3 regions of the Fictibacillus sp. 26RED30 genome follow, and region 1 is predicted to be linked to each of the others. Evidence: riboswitches for the same ligand, from Rfam matches in the RefSeq annotation. Region 1 holds a riboswitch; each other region holds the start of a gene.
The links. A riboswitch is a leader RNA that binds a small molecule or an ion and turns the genes downstream of it on or off. The one in region 1 is predicted to bind cyclic di-AMP.

Region 1 (10,269 bases):
ACAGTATCAAAAGTTTGCATAATAAAAAACCTCCTTTTTAGTGTAATGCTTTAACCGTGTCATTTAAGTGTTTTGATAGTTTTCCGAGAGTTGAGCATGAACCTCATCCAAATATTCTTCAAGTGACTCTTCAAGGACTGCAAGACCTTGATCAATCTGCTCATGATTGATGGTAAGAGGAGGGATCATTCTAATTACTTCACCATGATTTCCACAAAGATAAAAAAGAACGCCTTTCTCTAAACACTTGTCTAGAATTTTCATTAGTGCTTGACCGTCTGGTTTACCTGTAAAAGGATCGATGATTTCAATTCCAATCATAAGTCCTACCGCACGAATGCTGCCGATCAACGGTGTACGTTCCTGAAGTTTTTTCAATTTTGCACATGCATAATTTCCCATGTTTTTTGAGTTCTCAATGAGCTTTTCTTTTGTTAGGACATCAATAGTAGCGAGCGCTGCTTCACAAGCGATCGGATTTCCACCAAATGTTGTACCATGACTGCCGAGGGGCCATTGTTGCATCAGTTCTTTAGAAGCAACCGTTGCACTTAGTGGCAGTCCTGAAGCAATCCCTTTTGCGATAGCCATGATGTCTGGTGTAACTCCAAATGTTTGAGCAGCGAACCATTCACCTGTTCTTCCAAAACCGGTCTGAACTTCATCGAAAATCAGCAGAATGCCATGTCTGTCACAAACTTCTCTAATTTTCTTCAGCCAGCCACTCGGTGGAACGATGTAGCCTCCTTCACCTAGAACAGGTTCCACAATCATACAGGCGACTTCTTCTGGTGTTACTTGATGGTTGAACAATGTTTCAAAATCTTTCTCAAGCTTCTCGATGACATACGTTTCTGGATCTTCACCAGCTGGAGCACTTTTTACATCGGCATACGGAACTTGATAGGCAAGACCGTTCGGTTGTAGAAACTTGCGGTATTTACTTTTGGAAGTTGTCACGCTCAACGCACCTAGTGATCGACCATGAAAGCATCCTGTAAAAGAAATAACGTAAGGTCTTTTAGTCACGTGCTTAGCGAGTTTCAGAGCACCTTCTATGGCTTCGGTTCCACTGTTGGCAAAAAAGAAACAGTCCAAATCACCTGGTAGAACATGAGCTAGTTCCTTTGAAAGTCTCAGGATTGATTCATACATGATGACCCCAGATGGCCCGTGCATGAGGTGATCTGCTGCATCTTTGATAGCTTGGACCACCTTTGGATGACGATGGCCAGTATTGGCTGTTGCGATACCAGATGTGAAATCAAGATATTGCTTTCCATCCAATCCATAATAGTAGCAGCCTTCTGCTTTTACGACGGGTAGGTTCGGATGATCTTTTGCCATACTAGGCGCTAAAAGGTTAGGCATTTCGGTTACAAGGTTGCTCCAGTTGTTCATTGACACGTGTATTACCTCCTTGATATTCCATTCTCATGTTGTATAAATAATTTCTATATAGAATATCCATGCAAGGATCATGCCAAAAAACTAAATAATCTGATATTTTTTCATTTTTCTTACGATTGAAGGCTGACTAGTGCCGAGTGCTTCTGCCATCCGTATGGTCGTTTTAAATTTCTTTCTTGCTGTTAATAAAATTTGTTTCTCTGTTTCATCTAACATTTCTTTAAGTGTTTGTTCTGCATGAATAGTTGGCGAGGGTGTAGATGTACCTTCTTTTACATGATCAGGAAGATGTTCATCCGTAATGAGAGTCGTAGGGGAGAGTACCACTAATCGTTCCATGATGTTGATTAGTTCTCGTACATTTCCCCTCCAATCATAGTGCAGAAGATGATGAATGACAGCTTCATCTAACCTTTTCTTCTTGTTATATTTTTCTTCGAATTGCTGTAAGAGCATATGTATAAGTGGTACGATATCTTCGGTTCTCTTCCTGAGTGGGGGAATCGTTACAGGTACTACGTTTAAACGAAAATAGAGATCTTCGCGAAACTGTTTCTCATGGATCGCCTTCTGCAGATCTTTGTTCGTAGCTGAGATCAAACGGAAATCTACTTTGATTGGTTTCGTTCCTCCAACACGATAAAACTGTTTTTCTTGTATGACTTTTAACACTTTTACTTGGTGCTGTAGGGGAAGTTCACCGATCTCATCTAAGAAGAGTGTGCCTCCGTTCGATAGTTCAATAAGACCGACTTTGCCTTTTTGATGTGCACCTGTAAAAGCGCCAGGTTCATAACCAAATAATTCAGCTTCAAATAATGAATCTGGAATAGCACCACAGTTAACCTCAATGAATGGACCTTTTGATCGGTGACTTTTATTGTGAATGAATTTAGCTAACAATGATTTCCCGACACCAGATTCTCCTAAGATGAGTGCATTCACATCTACTTCAGACAACTGAAGTGCTGTTGAAACAGCTTTTTTCATATCTTCACTTTTAGCGATGATTCCAGCATCATGAAGCTGTTTGTTTCTCAATAGTCCAAGCTCCGTTTTTACACGCTGCATCTCTTCTTCCATAGCAAACAAAAACTCTTTATACTGAGCCAGTTCTGTAATGTCGTGTGAGTAGCTTACAATTCTATATAATTCGCCTTGTTCGTTATAAACAGGGATTCCTGTAACAAGCAGTTTTTTTCCTTTATTCGTTGTTTGAACAAACGTAATCTTTTTATTTTCTTTTACAACCATTGGAGTGAGAATCGGTGTAAATAATCCTTGAGTTTCTAGATCATAAACGGATTTTCCGATTAAACTATCTGATTCTACTCCGTAGATCTTTCCTGTAACTTCACTTACTTTAAGGATTATACCCTCTACATTCGTAACTAAGATATCGTCTTTTAAAGAATGAAGAATTTGTTCATTTTCGTTCCAATCTTTTGATTGATTCAAGTTCATCAGTCCTTTTATCAGTTAAATAATATTCATTTCTGAATAATTATTTATTTATGAATAATTATACGACTACTCACTGTGATTGAATATAGAAACTGAGAATATTTTAATTTTAAAAGAGGTGATTTGAAGAAAGGAGAGGGGGATACAAATAAAAAAAGGACCAAAATGAATGGTCCTTTAAACTTTAATTATAGAAGTTCAGTTTTCAACTCTACGTCAATGTTGCCGCTTGTTGCTTTAGAATATGGACAAACACCGTGAGCTGTCTTTACTAATTCCTCAGCTTCTTCTTGTGTTACACCGTTAACACCAACGTTTAGTACTACTGCTAGCTTAAACCCGCCATCTGTATCTTTTCCGATAGAAACTTCAGCAGTAACCTTCGATTCAATTCGTTTTTTGCTTTGACGCGCAACAAGGTTTAGTGCTGAATCAAAGCAAGCGGCATATCCTGCTGCAAATAGTTGCTCAGGGTTTGTTGCGTTCTCACTTCCAGATCCTCCAAGTGCTTTAGGCATAGCTAACTCATGATTTAGAACACCGTTATCACTCTTTACTGTACCTGCTCTTCCACCTTCAGCTGTTGCTTTTGCTGTGTATAATGCTTCCATTCCAAACACTCCTTTGTGTAAAATTAAATTGTGTACAACTTAATGACTCGTAATCATCATAACGTATCCTTTTTGTAGAGTCAAACAATTTAATTGTGTAAAACTAAATTGTGTTATAATGCAATTACCCTTTACAAAAAGAAAGGAAACATCATGAAAAGTGAAACGTTAAAATTAGAAAATCAGATATGTTTTAAAATCTATACAGCAGAACGTGAGATTACAAAGCTTTATCGAGAGTTGTTAAAAGAACTCAACGTCACATATCCACAATACTTAGTTTTGCTTCTTTTATGGGAAAAACATTCATTGTCTGTAAAAGAATTAGGCCAGCGCTTGTTTTTAGATTCCGGAACTTTAACACCAATGTTAAAACGCATGGAGCTAAATGGTCTTGTTGAAAGAAAACGATCAGAACAAGATGAGCGCAGTGTAATTGTTTCTGTGACTGAAAAAGGAGAAGCACTAAAAGAAAAAGCGGAGTGTATACCGGATCAGCTTGTTGATAATATTCCGATGGGAAAAGATGAACTCACAATATTGAATAAAACATTGACGAGTATGTTAGAACAGTTGCAAGATCATTCAAAATAATAAACGAAAAGACGCTTAGCATTGGTTCTAAGCGTCTTTACAATTTTTATCCTAACTAAAACACAATTCTATTCACATGAGTGATGTAACATAGATATTCGATATTCAGAGTCATTGAAAATGATGACAAGTGATCTACAAAATTAAAAATACCTTGGCAATTGTAGCCAAGGTATTTACTATAAATTAGTTATTGTTATTCGCTTCATCATCTCGCATTAACCAGCCCTCAAAATGGCGCTTCACGTAATTTTCCGCTGCTTGATACGTATCGAAAATTTCATCGACCGGATGTGTCTTATGTGTGATCAGCCATGTTTGATTATCTTCTGAATAGATCTTAGATACTTCACGATGATTGTTCACATATAAGCTGCCATCAGGATTTTCCTTCACGTTGTGCTCGTTTTTCGGTGCATCGATTCGTCTAGGTTGTTCATGGAATGCAGCAACAACAAACTTTTCAAATGCTTCAGAAGTCATGTTTCCGCCAGAAGCTTTTGGATGCCCGCCGCCGCCATATTGTTTGGCGTAGATCGAACAATCCACCTCTTCATGAATGGTACGAAGACCGATCCGTTTGTTAGCGATATTTAGAATTACAATCAAGTCTAAGTGAGGATTCTCACGATTGATCTCGTTCCCAAGCTCAGAGTGATAACGTTCGGCATGAAGAATACCAACCTTATACGTTTTCTCTTCAAATCCTTCGCCTAAAGACCAAGTATCCCAGATTTCGACCATCTGACGTTGTTTCTTTTTAATATAATCTGCAATATTTTCTTCTTCAAGATCCAGAATCGTTGTTTCTGTTTCTGAAAACTGAAAAGAATCACCTTTTAAACGATCCATGATCTGATCCTCAAATTTATCAGGAGGAAGGATAAAGAATAAGTCGTTAAGACGCTTAGCTTCAACTTTTTGGTCAAACCATTCCCACGTATCATATAAACGCACAAGTTCTACATATTCATCGAGCGCACCTGTTGGTTTAAGCTTACCGTTCTCGATCAAATATTCATAGAAAAGGGAAGTAGCACATGTTAAACGTTCATCATCATAACGAACTTGAACATGCCCCCAATCAAACCCATTGAAATGAAGCGCTGTTGCATGGTGGTCGATCAGCTTTACTTTTCCACCTGCATTAGATCGTTCATCAAGTCGCATCATTAATTCTTCGTTAACCGCAATATCTGTAATGATAATTTCTGTTTTTCTTTCTCTCGGATTATCAAGCAGCATCTCTACACGGTCATTAATCGTTCCATGTGAACAATACGATATTTTACAGTTGTCTCCAAATGCTAGTTGTGCTAAATAACCGCACGATTTTCCGTCTAAATCGTTGTGTGAAAATAAATGAATCATGTTAGTATCCTCTCTATTATGCTCTCTGTCTAGAGTATCGTCATAAAGCATAAAGTTCAACCTTTATATCGTAGTATTCTTTTCATTTACAAATTCAGCTGATTTTAACACCGAAACCGGATGAATATGCTAAATAATTCTTGTGAAATTTCACAAGAATTTATTTACAATTGATTTCATTAGGTAGAAAATGGTAATGATGAAAATTATTTAAAGTTGGGGGTTATGATGTGAAGGAGTTTCTGAAAGTGTTTCAGAATAAAAACTTCAGCAAGCTGTTTTTTGCTGGTTTTACTTCAATGATGGGAAGTATTATCGGCGTTACAGCTTTTATGTTTTATTTGTTGGATAAGTTCGGTGAACAGCCGTTTTATGCCACACTTGCAGAATTGATGTATTCTCTGCCAACACTAGCTGTTTTCTTTATCGTAGGGGTATTAGCCGATCGAATGGATCGTCAAAAAATCGCGCTTTATTGTGATTGGATTTGTGCAGGGCTGTGCCTCTTATTAATGGGTGCTATATGGCTAGACTGGATGCCTTTGATTTTTGCTATCTTATTCTTAAGAAGTGCAGTAGGTAAATTCTTTTTTCCTGCTGATCAAGCGATGGTACAAGGTGTACTCTCGAAAGAGGAGTATGCAATTGCAGCTGGATTGAATCAAATGGTAGGTAGTTTATTTATGCTTTTTGGGAACATGATCGCCATTTTTATTTATTGGAGTATAGGAATACAAGGAGCAATTGCATTTGACCTTATTACATATGTTATATCAGCATTATTAATTATGAGTATGAGAGTTGATGAAGATGTTCGTCTGCCGAACGGACAACACAGGTTCAAAGATATTCGTGTAAAGATGGTATGGAAGGATTTTGTTGCGGGGTTCAATTACATTAAACAATCTAAGCTTCTACTTTCATTAATCTTTGGTTTTTTCTTGTTTGGTATAGTAAATGGTGGATTGTCAGTTATGCCGGCTTTTATCATGAAATATAAACTCGCTCCAGATAATTACGAACAAATGATGATGTGGATGGGTGTGGTGTTTGGTGTATCTATCCTTACAGGGAGTGTTATTTGTTCGATGCTCGCTAAAAAGATCAGACTCTCGTATGCGATTGTTCTTGGACTATTCGTAAGTGGATTGTCACTTGGTTTATGCGCCATCGCGCCAAATGTGTTGACATTCTTTATTTTTACAGGATTGGCTGGGTTTAGCATTCCATTAATCAATATTGGAATCGGTGGCTGGTTACCTAAGATCGTAGATCCTAAAATGATGGGACGTGTTCAAGGATGGATTACACCGATCAACATGCTATCTCACACCATGACACTCGGTTTAATCGCTGTGTTTTTCCCGAAAATTCTAACCGTAGAAATGCTGTTCTGGGTTGTGGGAGGATGTCTGATTCTTGTTGGACTATTCTACATGTTCACTCTACCCAGGTATGATATTGAAGAAAATGATAACAAAAATGATTTGGAATTAGAAAAAGTACCAGTTTAAAGCTGGAGATTATGGCGAAGCCCTTTTATAATGAAAAGCGGAGGGGAAGTCATGGCAACTTTTCAAAACGTACTATTCTGGATTTTTTTAATCTTACCAATTATTTTATTCTTTGTAGCTATAGCGAGAACTTCATGGGTGTTGTTGCTTGTTAACTTTTTTTTAGCTCTACCGATCATTTGGTTTGTGAGCTGGATTACAGAAAGTTATGGAGCTGTCTTTGTAGTGTTTGCGATTCATCTGTTCACAGGCGTATGGCTCTGGACTAAAAGACAGAGATTGGATTTTAGATCGTTTTAACCAAGCTAAGCAAAGTAAAATTTGCTTAGCTTTTTTATTTTTAAAAAAAAATTTAAGTTCAGTACTTGGTTTTTTTAGAATATTACAACTATTATTTTGTTTGAAATGTATCGAAAAATTGAGAAAGTAAAAGAAAAAAGATGATTTGTTTGTTTTTTGTTTCTTAAATAAGTTTATTTAATTCGTTTTTATACGAAATATGAATATTTCAGAGTTTTTAATGGATTTACAACGGCTGAAACCAGGAGTAATATATTGCTTATCGTAAAACTTTAAATTTTTTCCATGACCGCTGAATCCAAATTTGGAACGGAGGAACCATCGGCAGTTTCCATTGCCTGGGGTGAAACTTATAAAGTCGGGCGACTTCTGCCGTCCGAACCCGTCAGCTAACTTCGTAAGCGTGGTAGGAGAGGGAAGGTGAACATTAAAAAAGAGTAATAATAACAATTTTACAAATTATGATTATTATATCATGCGTCTTTATCGCTTAATTCCTAATTTAGGGAGCGGGGGAACCAATCGCAGGCCATTGCGTCTGCATGGGGTGAATCTCGAGAGATCGAGTAGGGCTACTCTCAAGCCCGAATCCGTCAGCTAACTCCGTAAGCGTACAGAGAGAGGCAACAAATTTCGTGTATTCACACGCTTATTCAAGTATGCGTAGAAGCCGCGAGAAGAGTTCCTCTTCCGCAGGCTTCTTTTTTGTTGCCTTTTTTTCACTATCTAAAAGTATAACTTGTCGGCACGATGGTTTTCGACGTAGCAACAAGTTTAAGACGATAGTATAAGCGCAATTAAGGCTGACATGAGAGGCTAGAATTCAGCCTATTTCTTTACGAGATGGAGGGTGGAACGATGGAGAAATCATCTGGGAACGTGCTCATTATGTTTCCTGATCTAGTTTCAGATGTATTTATTTCAAAACTAAGATTGTGTGAAGACTATCAATCTCTTGTTCTCTGTGTTCCTAACCGAGAAGAAGCAGATAGACTCTCACAAGTTGGGTTTCAACATGTATATGTTATGAATTATGGTGACAAGCGTAAAGTTATCGAGATGGTAGGTCCTTTTGTTCAAAAAATCATTGTTGTTGAATCTGGATTTTTAGAATGCTGCCAAACGATTGAACTCATTCGCAGCATTTATAACATACCTGTTTATGTTATCAAATCAGACACACGGTATATTTCCAGAGTTTATAAGGAGTTAGGTGCCGATTACGTAATCTATAACAAAACCGGAAATATTCAATTCTTACTTTCTTCATAAAAAAAAGAGCGGAGGAATTCATTTATGAGATTAAGTCCAAACGAAATTGAACAGATTTTGTTAAAAGCAAAAAGAGATCAATTGAATGCTTATTATGCAAGTGTGATTCAACATAGTCTCTCAAAATGGATCATACAAGACACGCTTAGAAGTAAAGGTTAAACCATTACAGGAGGGAACCCATCAAAGATAAGATGTTCCCTCTGTAAATCCATACCAGTGATAGGCAGGGTGAAAACATGGGGACAGAGTCAGTTGTTTTATTGCCAAAAAGGTTGTCGATCGGACAGATCAATGAATTTGTCAATGCTGCTGGTTCTTTCGAAAGTGAGATTCTATTCTTTTATCAAGGCATACAGATTAATGCGAAAGGCTTACTATCCGTTAATCTATTCTTTTTGTCACACTATTCAAGAAATCAAAACGAACCGATCACACTTAGAATAGAAGGTTGTGATGCTCAAGAGGCTATCAAAAATTTATCTCTAATGCTGAATGGTTACTTAGAACAATGAACTAATAAAAAGAAGGTGTAAAAATGTTAGATGTGATGATGGTTTTATTGATGGTAGGAATGCCAGTCTTAATGATGGGTCTAGCAAAATGGTCATCAAGTGTTGTTGATGAAGGAAGTGTAAATAAATGATGACTGTCATGTTTGGAGTAGCCGTTTTAACAACGGTGTATCTTCTTTACGTATTATTGAATCCAGAGAAATTTTAGGAGGTTTTTCCGTTGATAGTCAGTTTACTCTCTATAGCTATAACTCTACTTATAGCTCTTTTACTTGCAAAACCAGTAGGAATTTATTTAGCGAACTCGTTCAATTATTCGAATAAGAACAAACTCTTTTATCCTTTCGAAAATCTGATTTATTCCATTAGTGGAATGAAAAATAAAAATCAATCTTGGAAAGTTTATGCTTCATCAGTAATCGTGATCAATGCGATTATGATTCTATTAGTTTACTTAATCTTCCGTTTTCAAGGCAGTTTGCCTCTGAATCCGAGTAAGATAGCAAACATGGATCCAAGTCTTGCGTTTAACACAGCAGTAAGTTTTATGACGAATACGAATCTGCAGCATTACAGTGGTGAAAGTGGTTTATCCTATCTTTCACAAATGATTGGCATTCTTTTCATGATGTTTGTTGCACCAGCTACAGCATTAGCAGTAGCAATCGCATTCATTCGTGGGCTATCTGGCAAGTCTTTAGGAAACTTTTTTGTGGATATGGTTAGGGGTATCATTCGTGTGTTACTACCGATCGCTTTTGTAACAGGACTCATTTTCGTTGCACTTGGAGTACCGCAGACATTAGATCCAACGGTTACAGTCACTACAGTTGAAGGTGGAAAACAAAACATAGCAGTTGGACCAGTTGGTTCGTTCCTATCCATAAAAGAATTAGGAAATAACGGCGGTGGGTTTTTCGGAGTTAACTCAGCGCATCCGTTTGAAAATCCGAACGGACCGAGCAACTTTATTCAAATCTTATTGATGCTACTATTACCGATGGCATTACCGTTTACGTACGGAAAGATGGTTGGAAATCCAAAGCAGGGACGTATTCTTTTCGTTTCCATGACGATGATGTTTATTATGTTCCTTGGCATCTCCCTGAGTGCGGAATATCAGGGAAACCAAGCAATCAATGCTCTAGGTGTGCAACATGATCAAGGAAGCATGGAAGGAAAGGAAGTACGATTTGGTGTCGCTCAGTCTTCACTTTA
Region 2 (10,269 bases), 1.8 Mb from region 1:
ATTGTTTAACAGACACTTCCAATGTTAACAAAAGAGTATAAAAATTGAAAATGAAAACTTTGGCAAATGAAGAAACTTATATCCTTTTGAGAATAGAATGACATTTAAATACCTCATTTTCATAAAATAAGGATATAGCTGTTATCGCTTTTTTGTTGTTTCCAAAGTAGTTGATTACATCTCGTGGGGGCATTTTGCAATGCTTTTATTAAAGAACTCATTATCAGTCGAATGCATGGAGGATTATTTCATTTTGTTAACAAATCAACTACAATATATGGTAGACATCCATTTAAAGGCATGAATGCGGAAGGGCAGGTGGAATGGGATGCAGTATATTGTGTATGATTTAGAAATGACAAACCGGCTCTCAGAGATTATTGAGATAGGTGCCATTCGAATGATCGAAGTTGATGGTGAGCTTAAAATTTTGGATACGTTTCAATCATTCGTTCAACCAAAAATGGATAAGTTGAATACACGAATTACGAATCTGACTGGTATCACAAAAAAAGATTTGATTTCTGCTCCTGTTTATACAGAGGCAATTGAAAATTTTAGATCCTGGATTGGCGTAGAAGAATATTATCTTTGTTCTTGGGGACCAGAAGATAAGTGGGCACTCATTACTGATTCAACTTTTCATAAAGCAGATACGGATTGGATCATCAACCATAACGATCTGCAATTTCATTTCAGTATGCTCCACGATAGTGAAAAGGGATTCCGTTATGGGTTGTCGCGTGCACTCCAGGCAATGGAACTTGTTTATGAAGGATCTAAACACAGAGCACTAGACGATGCCATGAATACAGCTAGAATTCTCACTAAGATATATAGAAAGATCAAATTTGTAAAAAACCCGACTTCTTTTTTAGAATCAAAGCTTTTTGAGCCTGAAAAATTAGTTTATAAAACAAAGTCTGAAGTGAATGAGTCTCCCTTTGCTTCCTTATCAAAGTTATTTAACTAAAGTAATTTTAGTTTTAAATGTAAACTTTTCAATGCAAACAGTTAACCATTAAGACGAGGATAGGACTTATTCCCTGTTTATTCGACTTCCTTCGACATAAATGTATAGGTATTATAGGGTAAAATCCATAAAAAGTAAGATATGTCGTCATTTGACGAATTGTTTTTGTAGGAAAATGACCTTAGTTTCGATAATAATAGTAAGCGTAGGGGGTGTTGTTGGTGGATACTACATATTACATAACCAATAAAAACAATCAGTTGTTGGAACTTTTGAACACGATAGACCATTGCTTGACAGGTGCAAGACTTGAGGAAGTGGATTCAATAATCAAATTAAAAGAAGAATTGTTAGCAAATGATGGTATACATATAACTCCAGAGCAAATTAATAATATTATTTCCTTACTGTTATCATTTGTCCCTAATACAGTCAGAGAAGTTGGTTAATTGAGAATCTCTTCATAAAGAGGTTCTTTTTTACTACCTAGAGTTTTATTCGCTCATATATTTTGCTTTCAGGGGGTAAAGTCGAAAAAAATAAGAAATGAAAAAGATCACTTCTTATTTAGATTCCTCTACTTCTTTTTTTGATTTCAATTCATCCATTTCATTTTTAAATCTTTCTTGTAGACAACTTTTGTGACCATATAGGACCAACATGTCTCCTTCTTGTATTTTTGTCGTATAACTATCCTTTCGTACTGTTACATCTCCTCGTTTTATAAATAAGACAATTAGATCATCTTCTGTTTGAATGACGTCTCTTAATTGTTTCCCCATTATCTTTGAATCTTTATGTATAGGAATTTCTACTACAACATCATCCTCTTCAAAATACATAACATCTCTTAAAGGAAGATCTGCTAAGTTATAGCTTTTTTCCATGTGACTCTCAAAAGAACGTTTCATGTATTTTTTTAGTTTAGGTACGCTTAAGATTAAATATAAACTGATGAGTACTAAAATAATGATTCCAAGTTCGATCGAACGAAATTCATCTGATAAGATGCTGCTTATCGATGAAATGATAACCGCTAATGAAAAAACTCCGAACAAAATGAGAAACGTACTTAAACGTCTGCGTACCGGATGCTCCAGAATCAACTCTGATTCTCCTGTCGTAAATCCAGTGGCTGTAAACATTGAGATGACCTGGAAGCGAGCGATTTCTTTTTTAAGACCAGTTAGCGTGAATAACAGAACGTTAATTTCAATCACAATTCCTATGATGGCAAAATAAAGTAAAGTGAATAAAAAACCCACAAAGGCACCTCCGTTAAAATTCTTCTTTACCTGTATACCCTTATTTTCTATTTATATAGAGGAAATAAAATATTTTATTCGTTTCATAAACATATATAGCCCCTCATATAGTTTGGTACAGGAGGGATGTAGATGATAGGTTTTCTTATTACCTTAGTGCCCGCAAGTCTATTGTGTGGAGGAGTTGCTATGTTGATTCATACATTCGTGAAAAAAGATTCATATCAATACGATCAAGAAAATCTTTGGGAGGATACATCACTTACATCTGAAGATTATCGTTTGAAATAACAAATTAACACATTCATTACTTGATATTTTCCCTCGTTATGGTAAAAAGTAATATAACAATAACTTGTAACAGAATCGAGGATTTGATGTGCGGAAAGTATCAAAAAGATGGTTAATTGGTGGTACAGGACTAGCCCTCATACTATTCCTTATCTTTCAATTTTATGGAGAAACAGAAGGGGCGAGCGATACACAAACTCTGAAGGTCGTTGCCCTTGGAGACTCATTAACGTATGGAGTTGGTGACCCATCCAAAACAGGCTATATCGGGATCGTTAAACGAAATATTCAGCAGCAAACAGGCAGAAATGTAATCATTAATAATTTTGGGATCAGTGGACAGCGTTCCGACCAATTGTTAAGACAATTGGATAATGGAGTCGTGATCAAGTCATTAAGACAAGCAGATCATATCTTTGTTTTTATAGGCACAAATGACTTTCGTCACGCTGCCGGTTGGAACTTTCGCCAGTTGCCTCAGCAGAAATTAATGCTAGGAAAAGAAAAGCTAAGAAACAATTTAACTAAAACACTGACAGTGGTGAGGGAAAACAATTCGTTTGCACCGGTTTACGTATTAGGTCTTTATAATCCTTATTTTGGGAAAGAATACGATCCCACAGCTGCAGAGAGTATTAAGACATGGAATGAAGCAATCGTTGAGGCGAGCAAAGAAAGCACGCTTACAAAGTATATCTCTACTTTTGAACTCTATGAAAACGTTGAGAAAGAACTGTATTTTTCTGATTCTATACACCCTAATAGAAGGGGATATAACAGATTAGGAAATTGGGTTTATAACCAGTGGAAACCTTTAAATCAGGAATGATCTCTTAGAAGTAGATACTTCTAAGAGATTTTTTTGATTTCTTTTTTAATTTCTTCTTTTGGATAGAACCATCCTTTGTGAAAGTAGTTGTTTTCAGGCTTCAGGGCGAACGGTGAGCGTCGTTTGTAAGTTTCATTTTTTATAAGTATTACCTCCGTGCTTGTCCGAACCTGATACTTGGCATCTTTCACTCCAATCAGCTCTTAAAGGAGAATAGGATTTGAGAACAACAATCCACCAGAGAAAAACATTAAAAAAAACGGTTGACTTGAGAATGATTATCATTATAATTAAAAGTGAAGTTGATAATCGTTTTCAATTACTTATACATAAAAGGAGTAACTGACATATGTTTAAAAAGAATCTTTTTACGGTTGTTACAATGGTCCTACTAGCTGCTTTAGTCTTAGCAGGCTGTGGTAAATCAAACGAGGGTGCGAGTTCGAATAATAATGAGACAAAAAAAGAAGAAGTAAACCTATATACAAGTCGTCACTATGAAGTTGATGATAAAATCTTTGCTGATTTTACAAAAGAGACAGGAATTAAAGTCAACCTTATTAAGGGTAAAGAAGATGAGTTGATCGAGCGTCTTACAAGAGAAGGGAAAGCAACAAAAGGAGACCTTTTCTTCACATCTGATGCTGGACGTTTACACTGGGCAAAAGATAAAGACCTCTTACAAAGTGTAGAAAGCGAAACTTTGAATAAGAATATTCCTGATAATTTAAGAGATAAAGACAATCAATGGTTCGGTCTAACAAAACGTGCACGTGTTATCGTATATGATCAGAAAAAAGTAGACAAATCAGAACTATCTACTTATGAAGCGTTAACTGAAGACAAATGGAAAGGTAAAGTACTGATCCGTTCATCAGAAAATATTTACAATCAATCATTAGTATCATCCTTTATTTCATTAAACGGAAAAGATGAAGCGAAGAAGTGGGCAGAAGGGATCGTTAACAACATGGCTCGTGATCCACAAGGTGGTGACAAAGACCAAGCGAAAGGTATCGCTGCTGGTGAAGGTGATGTTGCCATCATGAACTCATACTATTTTGGTCAGATGTTGAACTCAGAAGATCCTGAAGAAGTGAAAGTTGCTAAACAGCTAAGTGTGTTCTTCCCTAACCAAGAAACAACAGGAACGCACATCAATATTAGTGGTATAGGTGTTACGAAACACGCTAAGAACAAAGAGAATGCTATAGAATTAATGGAATATCTGTCTAGTCCAAAAGTTCAAGAAGTATTTGCTGAAGCCAACTACGAGTATCCGGTTAATAAAGAAGTAGAGCCTTCAGAGCTTTTAAAGTCTTGGGGTCCGTTTAAAGAACAAGATCTTAACCTTTCTGAGTTAGGTGAAAACAATGCAGATGCTGTTAAGATTATGAATGAAGTCAGCTGGAAATAAACGTTAATATTTTGCCGTATCACGATTTGTGATACGGCTAATTCCATGTAAAACAAACAACAAGAACAATGCTGATGAGTAAAGAAGGTGAAAATATTGTATTTCATTCGAAAAATGAGATCACAGTTTAATAGTTGGGCTTTGCTTAGTGTGATTTTTTCTACTTTAATCCTTTTACCGGCTTTGCTCATCATGGTTCAGTTATTCGCTGAGAGTAATGAGAATTGGGAACACATTAAAGAATTCATGTTGAAAAATTATATCGTAAATTCCGTGACACTCGTTGGTTTTACTGGTCTTTTCACAGTGCTGATCGGTGTAAGTGCGGCATGGCTAGTTTCCGCCTATAAAGTTCCTATGCGTCGGTTCTTTAAGTGGGGTCTTATCCTCCCACTTGCGATTCCACCATACATTGGGGCCTATACGTACCATGGTATTTTAAATTATACAGGCGTCATTCAGACGTCACTAAGGAACCAGTTTGGTATAAAAGTGGACCAAAAGTTCTTTGACATCATGAACATACCCGGTGCTGTTTTTATCTTTACGATGTTCCTATATCCATATGTATATATCATCACAAAAAGTTTCTTAGAAAATCAGTCATCATCACTGATTGAGAATGCACGGTTGCTAGGAAAAGGATCGTTCATGACATTTATACAAGTCGTCCTTCCTGTGTCACGTGCAGCGATCGTTGGTGGAGTTAGTTTGGTCATTCTTGAAGTCTTCAATGATTACGGGGTAGTAAAGTATTTTGGTATTCAAACCTTTAGTACAGCAATATTTCAAGCGTGGTTTGGGATGGGAGATATCTATTCGGCTATCAAGTTAGCGGGTACTTTGATGTTTATCGTAGTTTTGATCTTGATATTAGAAAGAGTAATAAGGGGCAGGAAACAGTATAGCTATTCCACTTCAAAAGTCCGCCCGTTACAACCTAAAGAACTTAAAGGTTGGAAAAAGTTCGCTGTGCTTAGTTTTTTCATTTCTTTATTTGCTCTAGCTTTCGGAATTCCTTTCATTCAGCTTATACATTGGGTGTATATGACTTATGACGTTATTTTAAATACTGCTTTTGTTGACTTGATTTGGAACTCGGTCTTTGTTGCTTCTATAGGTTCAGTTCTTATCATTATCGTCGCTCTAATTATCGCCAACTTTAGTCGTCTATCAAAAGGATGGATGGGGAAGCTTTTTTCAAAAATAACGGTTTTAGGGTATTCGATTCCTGGAGCTGTAATTGCAATAGGTGTATTGACCTTATTTCTCTCACTAGACGAGAAGGTATTCACGTTATATGAATGGTTAGGGTTAGAGCCAACTCTTGTGCTGAGCTTAAGTATTAGTATGCTGATCTTTGCCTATGTGGTCCGTTTTCTAGCAGTTGGTTTTAACTCCATCGAATCAGGCTTTGATAAGGTAGGAACGGTTTTCACAGAAGCTTCGAGGACATTAGGTATGTCGGTAACGAAGACGTTTTTTAAAGTGGATATTAAGATGATTAAAGGTGCTATTGCTGGTGGTTTTATCCTTGTTTTTGTAGATATATTAAAAGAGCTGCCTCTTACTCTTATCCTTCAGCCTTTTAATTTTTATACGCTAGCTACCAAAACATTTCAATACGCAAGTGACGAACGTATTCACGAAGCCTCTGTTTCATCAATGGTGATTATTTGTATAAGTGCACTTTCCATCTTCTTTTTACACAGAGTTTTAGAAAAGGAGCCAAAATAATGTTTGTTCAAATCAAAGACTTAGCGTTTCATTATAAAAATTCGCGTAACCCTTTGTTCGAAAATCTTTCTTTAAACTTTAATCAAGGAGAAGTTTCGGTGATCTTAGGAGAAAGCGGAAGCGGGAAAAGTACGTTACTTCGTCTTATAGCAGGACTAGAGGTGCCTTCAAGAGGATCGATCCTCATAGATCAGGCTGTCATGAATGATACATTTCGTTTTGTTCAGCCGGAAAATCGTGGTGTAGGTTTGGTTTTTCAAGATTATGCTTTGTTCCCTCATATGACGGTTGAAAAGAACATAAAATTTGGCTTAACGAAAATGAATCGTAAGCAGAAGCAAGCACGCATGGAAGAATTATTGGCTATTGTGGGAATGGAGGACTATGCTTCTCGTTATCCTTATGAATTGAGCGGTGGACAGCAGCAGCGTGTTGCACTAGCTAGGGCTATGGCTCCAAATCCATCTTTGATCATGTTTGATGAACCATTTAGCAATCTCGATTCTAAGCTTCAACTACAGATTCGGGATGAGTTACAGGAAATTTTAAAACGTACGGGGATCACTTCTATTTTTGTAACTCACGACGAAGAGGATGCTCGTGCCATAGGGGACAGGATCATACTGATGAACAATGGAAAGATACAGGATGAAGGGCGTCCAGAAATGGTATTGAAGAGGAATAAAGAACAATTATCACTCGCATACGTATAAAAACAAAAAACCGGGATATCCCGGTTTTTATTTTTGGCTGTTTTCTAAAGAATTGTTGCTTTTAGATCTTTTTGAATTTACCTCTATAACTGTTGATTGGAGTGGAAGGTGAGACACTTTAAAGTGACACGTACGAATGTGGTTCACACCTGCCCCATGGAAAGCGAGCAGCCTGGAACGGAAATCCATACTTCCAAAAGAAATTATGTTTTAAACAGCCTTATTTTTTAAATTGAGTATCTAATTTACCGTTCATATCGATTAAAAATCCGATTTCTCTTCCTAATAATTCACCTAATTCTTTTGCTTTCTTTTCGCTTTCGTTCTTTATTTGTTCAATCGTAAGTTCACCTTTTAATTTGGATGCTCCAACGATTATACTTAATTCACCTTTTTCATAAAATACGATTTTCATTTACAATACCTCCCTGAAAAATAGAACCTTATATATAATTCGTTTTTTTCTATATGCTTATGGGGTAGAAGTGAGAATATGGAAAAACATTCATCATGAAACAATTAATTGGAATAAATAAGCATAGTGAGTATTCTTGACAAAAATTTATGTATGTTGATAAAATTAGAGCATATTATATATGATTCGCTGAATTCGGACGTTCTATTCCATAGAATATCTTGAAGCGGGGGAACCACGATATGGCTTATAAAGCCTAGGGATGAATTTGTGCATACACAAAAGGGACAACTCTCAATTTCCTAATCCGACAGCTAACCTCGTAAGCGTTTTTGGAGAGAGAACTCTATACATGGGCTCAGTCTATGTGTTGCGGTGTATTCCCACGGAAAATCCTCTCTATTTTCGGTGGGTTTTTATATGCAACAAATAGGGCATGTATTAGTATAAAATTTCTTCAACGTACTGCACACTAAATAGTGAGAAGATTTTAACAAAGGGGGTACTTTATTATGAAATTATCTACAAAAATTTTAATTGCACTTGCACTTGGGGTTGTCGCGGGATTAATTCTTAATCTAGCTGTACCAGATGCTTTTTCAACACTGGATAAATACGTTTTAAAGCCAGTCGGGACATTATTCTTAAACCTTATTAAAATGTTAGTTGTTCCAATTGTTTTTTTCTCAATCGTACTTGGAACTGCGGGGTTAGGTGATCCGAAGAAACTTGGAAGAGTGGGTGCTAAAACGGTGGGGTTCTTCTTAGGAACTACAACAATTGCGATTACGATCGCGATGGCTTTAGCGCTTATCTTTCAACCAGGTGTAGGGGACTTTAAAACAGAAGGTGCTAAGTTCGAGCAACAAGAAGCGCCAGCAGTTACGGACACGTTGCTGAACATTATTCCTACTAATCCAATTCAATCGATGGCTGAAGGAAACATGCTTCAAATTATCGCGTTTTCCGTATTTGTAGGATTTGCTTTAACGATGTTGGGAAGCAAAACAAAAGGTATAATGGATTTAATTGAACAAGGTAACGACATTATGATGTATCTTGTAAACTTGATTATGAAATTTGCTCCATATGGTGCTTTTGCATTGATTGCTTCAGCGGTAGGAAGTCAAGGAATGGATGCCATCAAAGCGATGGGCTTATACATGAGCGTAGTTATTTTAGCTTTATTCATCCACTCTGTTGTCGCGTATGGTGGTTCAATTGCTCTATTTGCAAAGAAGAGCCCGCTCTGGTTCTTTAAAGGCTTTGCACCTGCGATGTCAGTTGGATTTAGTACGTCTAGTTCAAATGCAACACTTCCAATCTCAATGAAAACAGCTCAAGAAAATTTAGGTGTTCGAAAATCGATAAGTGGTTTTGTGCAGCCGCTTGGTGCAACGATTAACATGGATGGAACAGCTATCATGCAAGGTGTTGCGACGATTTTTATCGCTCAAGTATACGATGTTAACTTAGGTTTAACACAGATGCTTACTGTTATTTTAACGGCAGTGCTTGCTAGTATCGGTACAGCTGGTGTTCCTGGAGTTGGATTGATCATGTTAGCGATGGTATTGAACTCTGTAGGATTACCTGTCGAGGGTATTGCCTTAATCCTAGGTGTTGATAGACTTCTTGATATGCTTAGAACAGCTGTTAACATCACTGGTGATGCTGCTTGTGCTGTAATCGTTGATAAAGGCGAAGACAAACATCTTGGGACTCGTGAACAAGAAGTTAGTGCATAAATAATCACTTCAAAAGGTCGCGGTGTATACATATACCTGCGGCCTTTTTGTATGCCGATTTCCCTAGTTTACAAATGTTGAGTAAATAAATGTAAGCACTAATGAAAAATCATGGTAAAATAAGAAGATACTTAATGAGATTTCGGAGTGATCTTCTTGGAAAAATGGCTAGAGATACTAACGCTTGCAGCAAAGATCATATGGGTACAGATTCAAACCGCTATAAATCCTATCATCGAGTTAACAGAGAGCGCAATGAACTCTTTTTGGTTTGTCTTTTCACTCACGATCATCACAGGCTACGTATTACTAAGGCTTGTACAGAATGCAATTACTTATTATCAAGCTCATAATTTTATTCACAGAAAAATGAATAACGAACCCGCTAGTGATATAGAATTCACCCTATTTATGAAATCCCTTTGGAAGAAAGATCGATCTAAAGGTTTAGTGGCCAATGCCAAATCAGCTAAAAGCAGATACCTCCAGTTCAATGCTCAAGAACGTTTATCCATCCAGAACTACTTGCAGCATCGATTGAAATTTTTACGTACGAACCAGCCATTGTTCATCTTGGGAGCTGTTGTGATTGGATTGCTTTCAAGTATAACAGTGAATGTTCTACCGATCGAGGCGGCTGCCCTTACTGCGGAAAATGTATTGAAAACAACGTTGTTCATCCTTTTCTGGTTGTTCATTATGCAAGCAAAATACGTTGCTATAAAAAAACAAACGTATCATCATCTAGCATGGATTCAAGATACCAATCGGACAACTGAGGTCGATTACATGCAGGAAGAGGATGTTACGGTTTCAACGAAGAAAGAAAACAACCCTGCGTATTAACGTGATACGTAAGGGTTGTTTTTTATCCAGAACCG
Region 3 (10,269 bases), on a different contig from region 1:
TAGCAAGTGCAATATTTGGCAAAATCACTAAACACCACATCGAAACGAAAACAAAATCAAATCGTTCCACGAATGAAACTTGAACGATTTTCACCATAGAAAGGGTTGCCCATATATTTCTAGACAACTGTTCTTCGCTAAAGAACGCAAATGAAAACAAAGTGACTAGCAAATACATCATAAATGTAAAAAGATTAGCATGATGCGCAAATTTTTGAGACCGCTTTGCATTTTTAATAAACGGATAAAAAACAAGAAGTGTTTCAAAACCAAGATAACTCAGCATCATATTTTTCGTTGCAGATAAATAGTCTTTTACATTCTCATCAAAGACCGGCAGGAGATTAGAAAAATGAGTAAATTCCAATGGGTATACGAGTAACACGATCAAACCTAATGGAATGACAACTCCTAAAAAACAGATGCCCGCCACCGTTCGAAAACCAGACGAAACCACATAGTACGTTAATATCAGGAAAACAGCAGCGATCTTCCATGTACTTATAGTGGGAAACATCCATACTTGTATGACTTCAATATACGTTCGTAAAACTGTAATCGACCAGAGCAGAAAATATAGAAGTAAAAATAGATTAAATAAGTTTCCAATCAAACCACCAAACAACGATTTATGAGTTGATACGATATCCCCATCGCCGTTATCGAGCACATAATAAATCATCCATATAAGAGCATGTACAAAAATGGCAGCTATGATGACTGATATCCAGGAATCATAGCCAGCGTATTTAGCGATGATACGCTGATAGCCTAGCACCCCTACCCCTACTTGTTCAGAATGGACAAGAAAAAACACAAGAAAGGGAGAAACGAGAAAAGCTTCTTTAATTTTTTGCATGACGATTCTCTTCCTCTCTTAGAAACAGCATTGAAATCTCGTTTTAGCATTCCCAAGAGTAAAGAGATTAACCCATAAATAACCAAAAAAGCTGACGCAAAATGTGGGAATACACCCTTTTTGCATCAGCTTTCATTACTTTATCCAGTGAACACTTCACCGTCTGGATACCTAATATTATCTTTTGTTTGTTTAGCAAGACTGAACGCCAGTGTTAGCGGTCCTAATTTACCGAAAACCATTACCACACAGATCACAATTTTTCCGATGACTGTGAGATCTGGGGTCAGTCCCATACTCAATCCAACTGTTCCAAATGCAGAAACGACTTCGAACACGATCACCATGAATGATACATCTTTCTGGACATATGTGATAATAAATAATGCGGCAAAGATAAACAAAATAGAAATAGTTGTAATAGCAAGAGCTCTGTAAACAACAGCATTTCGAATGGTCCGCTTCATAACAACCGTACTTTCTTTCCCTTTTAAGAAAGCTGCAACCGTAAAAATAATAACAACAAACGTGGTCAGCTTTATCCCTCCACCAGTAGAGGTACTTCCTGCCCCAACAAACATTAAAAGAATCATCAACAAGGATGTATCAGGATTTATGGCTGTCATATCAATCGAGTTAAAACCTGCTGTTCTCGGTGTTACACCTTGGAAATAAGAAGCCCAGAATTGCTCAGCACCTGAAAGCATTCCAATGGTCTTAGGATTATTAAACTCAAATAAGTAGAAGAACAAGATTGCCACAATGTTAATAATCAAAGTAGACAACAACATCACTCTTGTATGAAGAGAAAGTTTTTTCCAGCTTCGGCTCACCCATATATCAACCAATACGGTAAACCCAATTCCCCCTGTTATAAACAGAAACGATATGACGATGTTCACCATCGGATCTCCTACATAGCCCGTTAGACCGTCAGACCACAACGAGAACCCTGCATTGTTGTATGCCGATATAACATGAAAGATGCTATAGTAAATTCCTTTACTAACACCAAAGTCTGGAACAAGCCTTAGTGATAGAAAAAAGATGGCGATAATCTGGATACTGATTGAAAATACAAACAGATTTCGAACTAACCGGATTACCCCGCCTATAGAAGGCTGGTTGAGTGCTTCTTGCATCAGAACACGTTGTTTGATGGATATTTTCCTCCCCATCATAATAACGACTAATGAAGCAAATGACATGACCCCGAGTCCTCCGACTTGGATTAAGAACAAGATGACGATCTCACCAAAGAGTGTGAATGTTGAGCCAGGATCAACAGTAGCTAAGCCTGTTACTGTTGCTGCTGAAGTTGCAATAAAAAAAGCATCAACCCACGATAACGTTTTTTCATGGGCAATAGGAAGCTTTAACAAACACGTCCCAACGAAAATAAGAAATAAAAATAGTAACGCTAAAAACTGAGGAGGGTTCAATCTAATTGGGTTGTGCAAAAAACGTTTATGCTTTCTAACATGTAGTGCCAATGCTTACACTTCCTCATCCTCAAAACGATTTAGATCTTCGTTACGACCGATCACGACAAGTATATCCCCATATTGAAGAGATACATCAGCAATCGGTGAAACGAGTATCTCATCTCCGCGTTTGATTGCGACGATATTACATCCATAGCGTGCACGAACATCTAGATCTGTTAGCGTCCGATTCACTAGCTTATCCGTTACACCTATCTCAACAATACTGTGTTCATGCGATAGCTCAATAAAATCAATAATCTTTTCAGAAGATATGAGTTGAGCAACGCGAAGCGCCATATCACGCTCTGGGTGGATAATACGGTCTGCTCCTAGCTTTTCCAACACTTTATGATGATAGTCATTCTGTGCTTTTACCCATACTTTTTGAACGCCTGCTTCTTTTAAAAGTAAAGTAGTTAAGATACTTGCTTGGATGTCTTCACCGATCGAAACAATTACCTGTGTAAAATTTCGGATTCCTAAAGACTTCATTACGTTTTCATCCGTAGAGTTAGCTTGAACAGCTTGAGTAGCTATTGTTGCAAACTCATTTACTCTTTCCATATCTTTATCTATAGCTAGAACATCATAGCCCATCGTCGCAAATTCTCGACAGATGCTGCCTCCAAAACGTCCTAAACCAATTACTGCAAACTGTTTTTTCATTATGGTCTCCCCTTAAAATCCATGAAGTTTTTGCTTCGTTGTTCTCTAGCCTTGCTGGTCAAGAGGTATATAAATTTAAGTAAAAAAACGCAAAAAAAGACCACACAAAGAAGCGGGTCCGGTTTTCCACCAAATTGACCTCTCCAGTGACATGACGCTTACGGGGTTAGCTGTCGGATTAGGGATTGGAGTATCCCTTTTTGCAAATAGAGCAAAATTCACCCCAAAAGATTGGTTCCCCCGTTTTACAGTAGTTTTCACCATAAAAATAACTGTAAATTCAGCGATCTAAAGCCTGCTAAATTTTGAATTACATATACTGTAATCCTCTATCTTTTAAAAGTCAATCCATTTTTTTAGTGTTAACAAATACTTTACATTTTACCTGAAAATTGAAGGATCAATACTACTATTCCAATCAACCAAACATAGACAGCAAATCCTTTTAACGTACCGGTTTGAAGGAGTTTGATCATCCACTTTACCGCCACATATCCAAATAGAGCCGATGCTAAAGTACCGACCAATAGGGCTGAATAAGAGATAGGTGGATGTCCACCAGTAAATAAATCTTTTGACTGCAATACTACTCCTCCTGCAATAGATGGTATGGATAATAAAAAAGAAAAATAGGCCGCTGCTTTTTTATCGATCTTGCAAAAGAGCGCTGCTGCAATCGTTAGTCCCGATCGTGAAATAGCAGGAAGAATAGCCGCACCTTGAAACGTACCGATTATAAGTGCATCACGTATAGAAATATCTTCAATTCCTTTGTATCCATTTCGCTTATAAGAATCGGCCCACCAAAGTAAAAAACCTGTTATCAAGAACTCCCAGCCAACCGTGATCCCGGTTTTTGAGATCTCTTCAAAAAAATCTTTAAATGCTAGTCCAATAACAGCGGTTGGAATCGTTCCAGCCATAAGCAGAACTCCCGTTTTGCTGAGTGGTCTTTTTATAACTTCTAAGATTTCTCTCCAATAAACCGTCATCACAGCAATAAGTGTTCCTATATGAAGCATGCTATCAAGAAACAACCCGGCTTCTTCTAGCTGAAACACTTGCCTGCCTAGAAGGAGGTGTCCTGTAGAACTGACAGGCAAAAATTCTGTTATCCCTTGCACAATGCCTAATATTAAGGCCTCGAGCCAATCCATAAAAAAAACCCCCTCAACTTTCATGGTCTCGTACAACCTATTCCTGAGGAGGATTTTCTATTCTAGTTTTTTGATAACAATTTAGTGTTACTTAACGAGCATTTGTGATTAAAGTACACCTGAGAAGAGACGAGCAAACGATTCCTTTGTTCGTTCCCACAAACCTCTTTTGTAAAACTCTACGGGTTTCACTTTTATAGATTCCACCATGTCTTCTTCATATTGCTCTACAAGATCTGAGACAGATGATGTATTTAGCAAGAATACGTTCACTTCGAAGTTAAGGTGAAAACTTCTCATATCCATATTAGCTGTACCGATCGAAGCAGTATCGCCATCAATAATGATTACTTTTTGATGCAGAAATCCTTTTTTGTAGGAATAGATCTCTATTCCAGAACGCAGAAGCTCTGGAAAATAAGAGCGCGTTGCATATTGCGTCAAGAATCCATCATTAATCTCAGGAACCAACAAACGGACCTGGACACCTTTTTTTGCTGCCACTCTTAAAGCCGTTCGAATCGCTTCATTAGGAACAAAATATGGTGTTGCGATCCAGATTGATTTCTCTGCACATGAGATCAAAGAATAGAATAGATCACTCATGATTCCAAGCTGAGTATCAGGACCACTTGCCACCACATGAACAGTACCATCCCCTTCAGCGGGGTATGCTCTTGTAAGATGATTATCTTCTAAGAGATCTTCTCCACAAACATATTCCCAATCCATTAGAAATATGGCATGAAGAACTTGAACAGCTTCTCCTTCCATAACCATATGTGTATCACGCCAAAAACCAATCTCCGGATCTTCTCCTAAATACTCAACGCCTACATTCAAGCCTCCTACAAACCCAACCTTCCCATCAATAATAATAATTTTACGATGATTTCTGAAATTAAGCTTTTGATTGAAAAAGCCATATCGAACAGGTAAGAAGGCTTCAACGAGAATTCCTGCTTTTTTCATTCTGTCGATATCATATTGCTGAAGAGACAAACTTCCTATCCCATCAAACAAAAATCTAACTTTCACGCCTTCATTCGCTTTTTTTATTAAAAGGTCAATAATGTCTTTACCAAGGCGATCTGAACGAAAGATATAATACTGAATATGTATATACTCCTTGGCTTCTTCCAGCCTTGCAAAAATTTCAGGAAACGTCTCTTGACCATTCTTTAAAATTTTTGAACTCGTTTTTCTGTTCAAACGCGTAAGTGTGATGTGATGAGCGTGCGTTGCAAAGCACTGCTGATGTCTTTTTAAATCACTAAAGTCCGGCTTTTCTTCTTGTTTAGATACTCTGATCCACTCGTCTCTGTCTTTTTTTCGTTTCGATTTAAAAAGATGGCCTTTTAAATAAAGCTGTCCAGAATACAGGTAGAACATATATCCGATAAACGGAAACAGAATTAATACATAAATCCAAAGAAGCGTATGTTGAGCTGTTCTGTTCTCGAGCATTAACGAATAAATCGTATACAGAATCACTGCGATGTAAAGGAGCCCAAATACCGTTTTGATTATCACATATCCTTCTGCAAAGAAAACGATGTATAAACAGACAAGTAACAATAGTGTGAGGAAGAATTCCCATATTCGTTTCATGCACGTGCTCCTTTTTTACCAATCTTCTCTTTCTCTCTTTATTCCCTTCCCCATGTAATTAAAACAAAGGGCTCTTCTCTTTTTATACCATTTTTTCTTAGGATTTGCAGAAATCACGACTGTTATGAAATTAGGTATTGTTTCAATCATTCGAAACGGTTTTTTTGTGTACACATTGGGTTGATAGACAGACGCTTCGGAAATTTGCGTGGCCGATCGGTGGTGAATTTTGAATTGGACAGATTATTGGCTGGACCGGACAGATTATGTGACCAATCCGACAGATTAATCTTCAAATCGGACGGATTCACTAGTCAATTTGAAAAAATACCGTCATTAACAAAACGGCGCCCATGCATAGACTCCTCTATAGCACTTACTGTCGACTTTGACGAAAATACTGTCCACTTCTGATGATTTACTGTCCACTTTTGTAAGTTTACTGTCCACTCTGCTATTTTTACTGTCCACTTTAATTTTCCTCAAAAATAGAAACACATAAAAAAGCTCCAGAGGTTATCACCACCTCTAGAGCCAGTCAACATTCTTTATTCAGCTTTCGCTCCATTTTCTTTCCAGTAGTACTCTGCCACCGCATCTGCCACCGCTTCTGCACTTCTATACAGCTCGTCCATGTTGTTATCCACTCCGCCAAATTCAATAAGCAAAGCATGGTCAGAAAGGTCTTGATTATAAACACCATTTCCCTGAGTCTTGTTTTTTCCAATAACTCCACGACTTAAACCAGGGTATTTTTTATCTAAGATCGCGTTGATCTCTTGTGCTGCTTTTTGGTTCTTCTCAAAATTAGGATTCGCTTTACCGATAACGAATAAAGTACGCGCATAGGACTTACCATTAATTTGTGTTGTTGTAGACTTTCCTCTCATAGAATCTCGATGTAGATCAAAGATTAAATCAATATCATTGTTGCTCGCCATCGCACTTTCAACTAGTGTACGTGACATCGGATAACTCTTTCGATAGTCTGTGTTATTTTTCCTCAAAAGCTCCGTCATATTTGTCATATCGACGGATGTACCGATTCCTCTCGCCTCTAATTCTTCCCCTAGCTTTTTCCCTACCATCGTGATGTTTACTTTAGAATGAATAGCATGATCAGGATTTGTTACTCCTTTTAGGTGAGGTAAGAACGATTCCCAACTGTGCGAATGATAGATATAAGCGATTTTCTTTCCACTCGTTGTTTGACCTGGTGGGTTCTCTGAATCAGATGGATCTGGATCTTCTAACCGCTCGATATCTTGAACTTCCGCTTCCTCACCACTTAATAGAAGTTCCATCGGTGGTGGTGACTCATACGCTAAGTTTGTATAATCCGTTCCTTCCCCAGCAACAATGATTGTTGAATCATAGAGCGCAAAGCCAGGAAGTTCGTTTCCTAACAAACTTCGGATATCACCAGGTTTGATGCTTGTTGTTAATTCGAACAATACACTAGATAACGCAGGCGGTTCACTTTCTTTTGGAAGCTCTTGCGTGAAATATCGGTTTTCCCAACCTATGAAATAGACAAGTGCTTCTCCAGAAAATTCCGTTAACCACTTATGCATGGTTGATGAACTCAATCGATATTTGTGTTCAAAGGATGTGATGAAGCTAGTGGCAACGACGATAAATAGCATGGCTCCAGCAAGTAATAATGGTAAACGCTTCATATTCAATTGCGGGGTGAACATGTATAGCCCTCCACTTCTGTTAACGTTTCTATCACATCCTATGCAGCTAACCATTTAAATAGAATCCAATCTATGAAAAAATAATAGAGACTTATCTTCGTTTGCTTACTAATGCTCTTTTTCTGAAGGTTTGTTTAGGAGTGACTCTTTAGGAAGGAATCGAGGTCTGTCCATAAAAAAAAACCAGTTCTTCAACTGGTTTGTGTTGTAAGGACAATCTCATCTTGGTTTGAATGATTTCCGCTAGCAAGCTTTTCATAAATATCAATAAAAATACCTAATTCCTCTGGAGATAAGTGATTCAGATAGCTACTTATGGAATCAACTCTCTCATTTTCAGCCTCTCTTAAAATTTCGTGTCCATCGTCAGTAATCTCTAAATAAACAATACGACGGTCAAGATCACTACGGTAACGACTTACAAATCCGCGCTTGTACAAACGATCCGCACCAACAGTTATCGCACTCGGTTTTACACCCATATAGTCAGCCAATTTTGAAACGGTCCATTTATTTCTGATACACAACGTCTTCAAAAGTACAAACTGTGTTTTCGTTAACTCCTTTTCTATAGCAATCTCCGGGTGTAAACGCTTGGACACAATGTAGTGCACTTTCTCCAATCTCTCCACATAGGACTTCAAATCCTTATTCCCCATACTATGAACCTCCAGCCTCTAAGTTGTAATGCGAGTATTATACTAACATTATACAAGAATTTTCATAACATTTGAACTATTATTTACAAATAATGTGTAAAAGAGTTGACGACCATCATATAAATAGGATATATTACGTTCAAATATATTTGAACGTTTCAGGAGTGTTGAACATGCAGGAAATTTATCATATTCGCGAAGTTGAGCAGTTAAAGGTTATCTCTGACCCCTTTCGCATTAAAATCCTTTGGGAGATTTTAGAGGAAGCAAAGACTGGAAAGATTTTATCAGATCTACTAGAGGTCCCTGCACCAAAGATTCATTATCATCTAAAAGAACTTGAACGCGTTGGTTTAATAAACGTTGAAAGAACAGAAGAAAAGAATGGCATTATACAAAAGTTCTACAGACCAGTTGCTCATTCATTTTCAATTGCCGAAATATTGCCCGATCAACGGCATGCAGTGAAAGATGAACTCTCTGATGCACTGAAGGAGAATATATTAGTTTCTTTAGAGAAAACAAAGTCTATGGTGCGCAAATTAGATCCTGAAGTACTAGCTTATACAGATTCTCCTCTTAAATTTGGTTATAGACATGTAAAACTTTCTTCTGATCAAGTAAAACTGCTACATGACAAAGCAAAAGAAATATCAGACTTAATTTCAGAATTTAAAAAGAACGAGAGTGACGATGGTGAGATTTATCATTACTTTATGCTCTCCTTTCCTTTGAAAGAGACACCTTATCCGGAAGAGGAGCTCCAGTAAGATGGCCGAAACAGTAGCTGTACACCATAAAAGTGAAACAGAGTCCCTATTCAAAAAGCGTTCCTTTTTATTCATATGGGCGATAACAATCTGTTCTTCTTTTTCAATCGCCATTTTTCAATTCTCACAGAGCTGGTACGTCGTAAAGACTCTAGACAAAGAAGCTTCACTCGGCATTGTATTTATTGCAGCCAACGTTCCTCGTATTTTATTTATGGCTATCGGCGGCGTTCTAGCAGATCGAGTCAGTCGAACGAAAATTTTATTCGTCGCTAACTTTTTAAGAACTCTTTTGTTAGTTGGCTTGTTAATCATGCTAGCAACAGGACATCTCTCTCTCTTATCGTTTATCATTTTCGGTTTGTTTTTTGGAGCACTCGATGCTTTCGTCTGGCCAGCAAACGGATCACTTCTACCTAATGTTGTCGATCAATCTCAATTAACACGTGCAAATTCAGTTATTCAGACCACCCAACAAAGCTCACTAATCCTTGGTCCGATGATTGGAGGGCTTCTTGTTGCAAGCAGTGGAGGATACATGCTCTCGTTCGGTGTACCCGCTGTGATGCTGCTACTGGCTGCCATTCTTGCTTCTTTGCTAAATGTCCCTGCAACCATTAGTTCAAACACAGCAAAACCTGATATGTGGCAATCTATAAAAGAAGGGATTGATGTAGTTAGACAATCCGCTTTTTTAAAGGCGCTCTTTCTTAGTACGATATTTCTAAATGTTTTCGTCATCGGGCCTTTGATGATGGGTTTGCCGATCTTCGTAAAAAACGTGCTCGACGGAAACGCACTTGAATTTAGCTTTATTGAAGGAGCTATGGCTCTAGGCATGCTGATTAGCTCCGTTATCATAGGTATCCTAAACGTTAGAAAAAGACGCGGTCTGATGGTGACGGTCTCTTTATTCGCCATGAATATTTTCTTTTTCTTATTTAGTCAAAGTTCCAGCCTATATGCTTGTATGTTTACTATTTTCTTCATTGGAATTACGTTCCCAGCCACCAATATACCACTCATATCAGCGGTACAGTCTTCTGTAGATAAAAGCCTGCTAGGAAGGTTGATGGGTCTGCTTACCATGGCAAGCATGGGGCTCGCTCCATTATCACTTGCAGCCACATCACTCCTCATCTCTTATGGCTTTTCTATTGAAAACATTATGTCTGGAGGTGCACTCTCTTTAATTGTTGTAAACCTTATAATCATGTGGAAACTTCCTGCTTTACGAAAAATGGAATAGGCGGTGTAGATGATGAAAGTATTACTTATTGGCGGCACTCGTTTTTTAGGAAAACATGTTGCAGATTCTTTTAACAATAATCATCATGAAGTAACTTTATTTCATAGAGGA

Region 2: another riboswitch for cyclic di-AMP. It lies ahead of IHV11_RS02550 (dicarboxylate/amino acid:cation symporter); the one in region 1 lies ahead of IHV11_RS11795 (hypothetical protein).
Region 3: another riboswitch for cyclic di-AMP. It lies ahead of IHV11_RS16950 (potassium channel family protein); the one in region 1 lies ahead of IHV11_RS11795 (hypothetical protein).

The regions. Positions count from the first base shown of each region.
Region 1 covers NZ_JACZDV010000001.1:2,297,147-2,307,415, reverse strand. The annotation lists gene IHV11_RS11835 (sodium:solute symporter) at 1-20, opposite strand, end outside; gene IHV11_RS11830 (aspartate aminotransferase family protein) at 64-1,401, opposite strand; gene IHV11_RS11825 (sigma-54 interaction domain-containing protein) at 1,492-2,874, opposite strand; gene IHV11_RS11820 (organic hydroperoxide resistance protein) at 3,063-3,485, opposite strand; gene IHV11_RS11815 (MarR family winged helix-turn-helix transcriptional regulator) at 3,639-4,079, shown strand; gene IHV11_RS11810 (DHH family phosphoesterase) at 4,266-5,450, opposite strand; gene IHV11_RS11805 (MFS transporter) at 5,681-6,964, shown strand; gene IHV11_RS11800 (hypothetical protein) at 7,016-7,264, shown strand; cyclic di-AMP (ydaO/yuaA leader) riboswitch at 7,545-7,684, shown strand; cyclic di-AMP (ydaO/yuaA leader) riboswitch at 7,742-7,892, shown strand; gene IHV11_RS11795 (hypothetical protein) at 8,123-8,536, shown strand; gene IHV11_RS11790 (hypothetical protein) at 8,561-8,698, shown strand; gene IHV11_RS11785 (HPr family phosphocarrier protein) at 8,776-9,051, shown strand; gene IHV11_RS11780 (hypothetical protein) at 9,075-9,182, shown strand; gene IHV11_RS21500 (potassium-transporting ATPase subunit F) at 9,179-9,259, shown strand; gene kdpA (potassium-transporting ATPase subunit KdpA) at 9,275-10,269, shown strand, end outside.
Region 2 covers NZ_JACZDV010000001.1:511,639-521,907, forward strand. The annotation lists gene IHV11_RS02505 (3'-5' exonuclease) at 329-973, shown strand; gene IHV11_RS02510 (hypothetical protein) at 1,195-1,422, shown strand; gene IHV11_RS21445 (TrkA C-terminal domain-containing protein) at 1,537-2,238, opposite strand; gene IHV11_RS02520 (hypothetical protein) at 2,371-2,529, shown strand; gene IHV11_RS02525 (GDSL-type esterase/lipase family protein) at 2,618-3,358, shown strand; gene IHV11_RS02530 (Fe(3+) ABC transporter substrate-binding protein) at 3,708-4,775, shown strand; gene IHV11_RS02535 (ABC transporter permease) at 4,890-6,512, shown strand; gene IHV11_RS02540 (ABC transporter ATP-binding protein) at 6,512-7,225, shown strand; gene IHV11_RS02545 (hypothetical protein) at 7,446-7,640, opposite strand; cyclic di-AMP (ydaO/yuaA leader) riboswitch at 7,818-7,984, shown strand; gene IHV11_RS02550 (dicarboxylate/amino acid:cation symporter) at 8,153-9,388, shown strand; gene IHV11_RS02555 (hypothetical protein) at 9,545-10,234, shown strand; gene IHV11_RS02560 (DNA-3-methyladenine glycosylase) at 10,231-10,269, opposite strand, start outside.
Region 3 covers NZ_JACZDV010000003.1:207,769-218,037, forward strand. The annotation lists gene IHV11_RS16940 (GerAB/ArcD/ProY family transporter) at 1-859, opposite strand, end outside; gene IHV11_RS16945 (TrkH family potassium uptake protein) at 1,000-2,352, opposite strand; gene IHV11_RS16950 (potassium channel family protein) at 2,356-3,012, opposite strand; cyclic di-AMP (ydaO/yuaA leader) riboswitch at 3,152-3,308, opposite strand; gene IHV11_RS16955 (undecaprenyl-diphosphate phosphatase) at 3,387-4,169, opposite strand; gene cls (cardiolipin synthase) at 4,278-5,780, opposite strand; gene spoIIP (stage II sporulation protein P) at 6,329-7,480, opposite strand; gene IHV11_RS16970 (MarR family winged helix-turn-helix transcriptional regulator) at 7,672-8,139, opposite strand; gene IHV11_RS16975 (ArsR/SmtB family transcription factor) at 8,313-8,909, shown strand; gene IHV11_RS16980 (MFS transporter) at 8,911-10,158, shown strand; gene IHV11_RS16985 (NAD-dependent epimerase/dehydratase family protein) at 10,168-10,269, shown strand, end outside.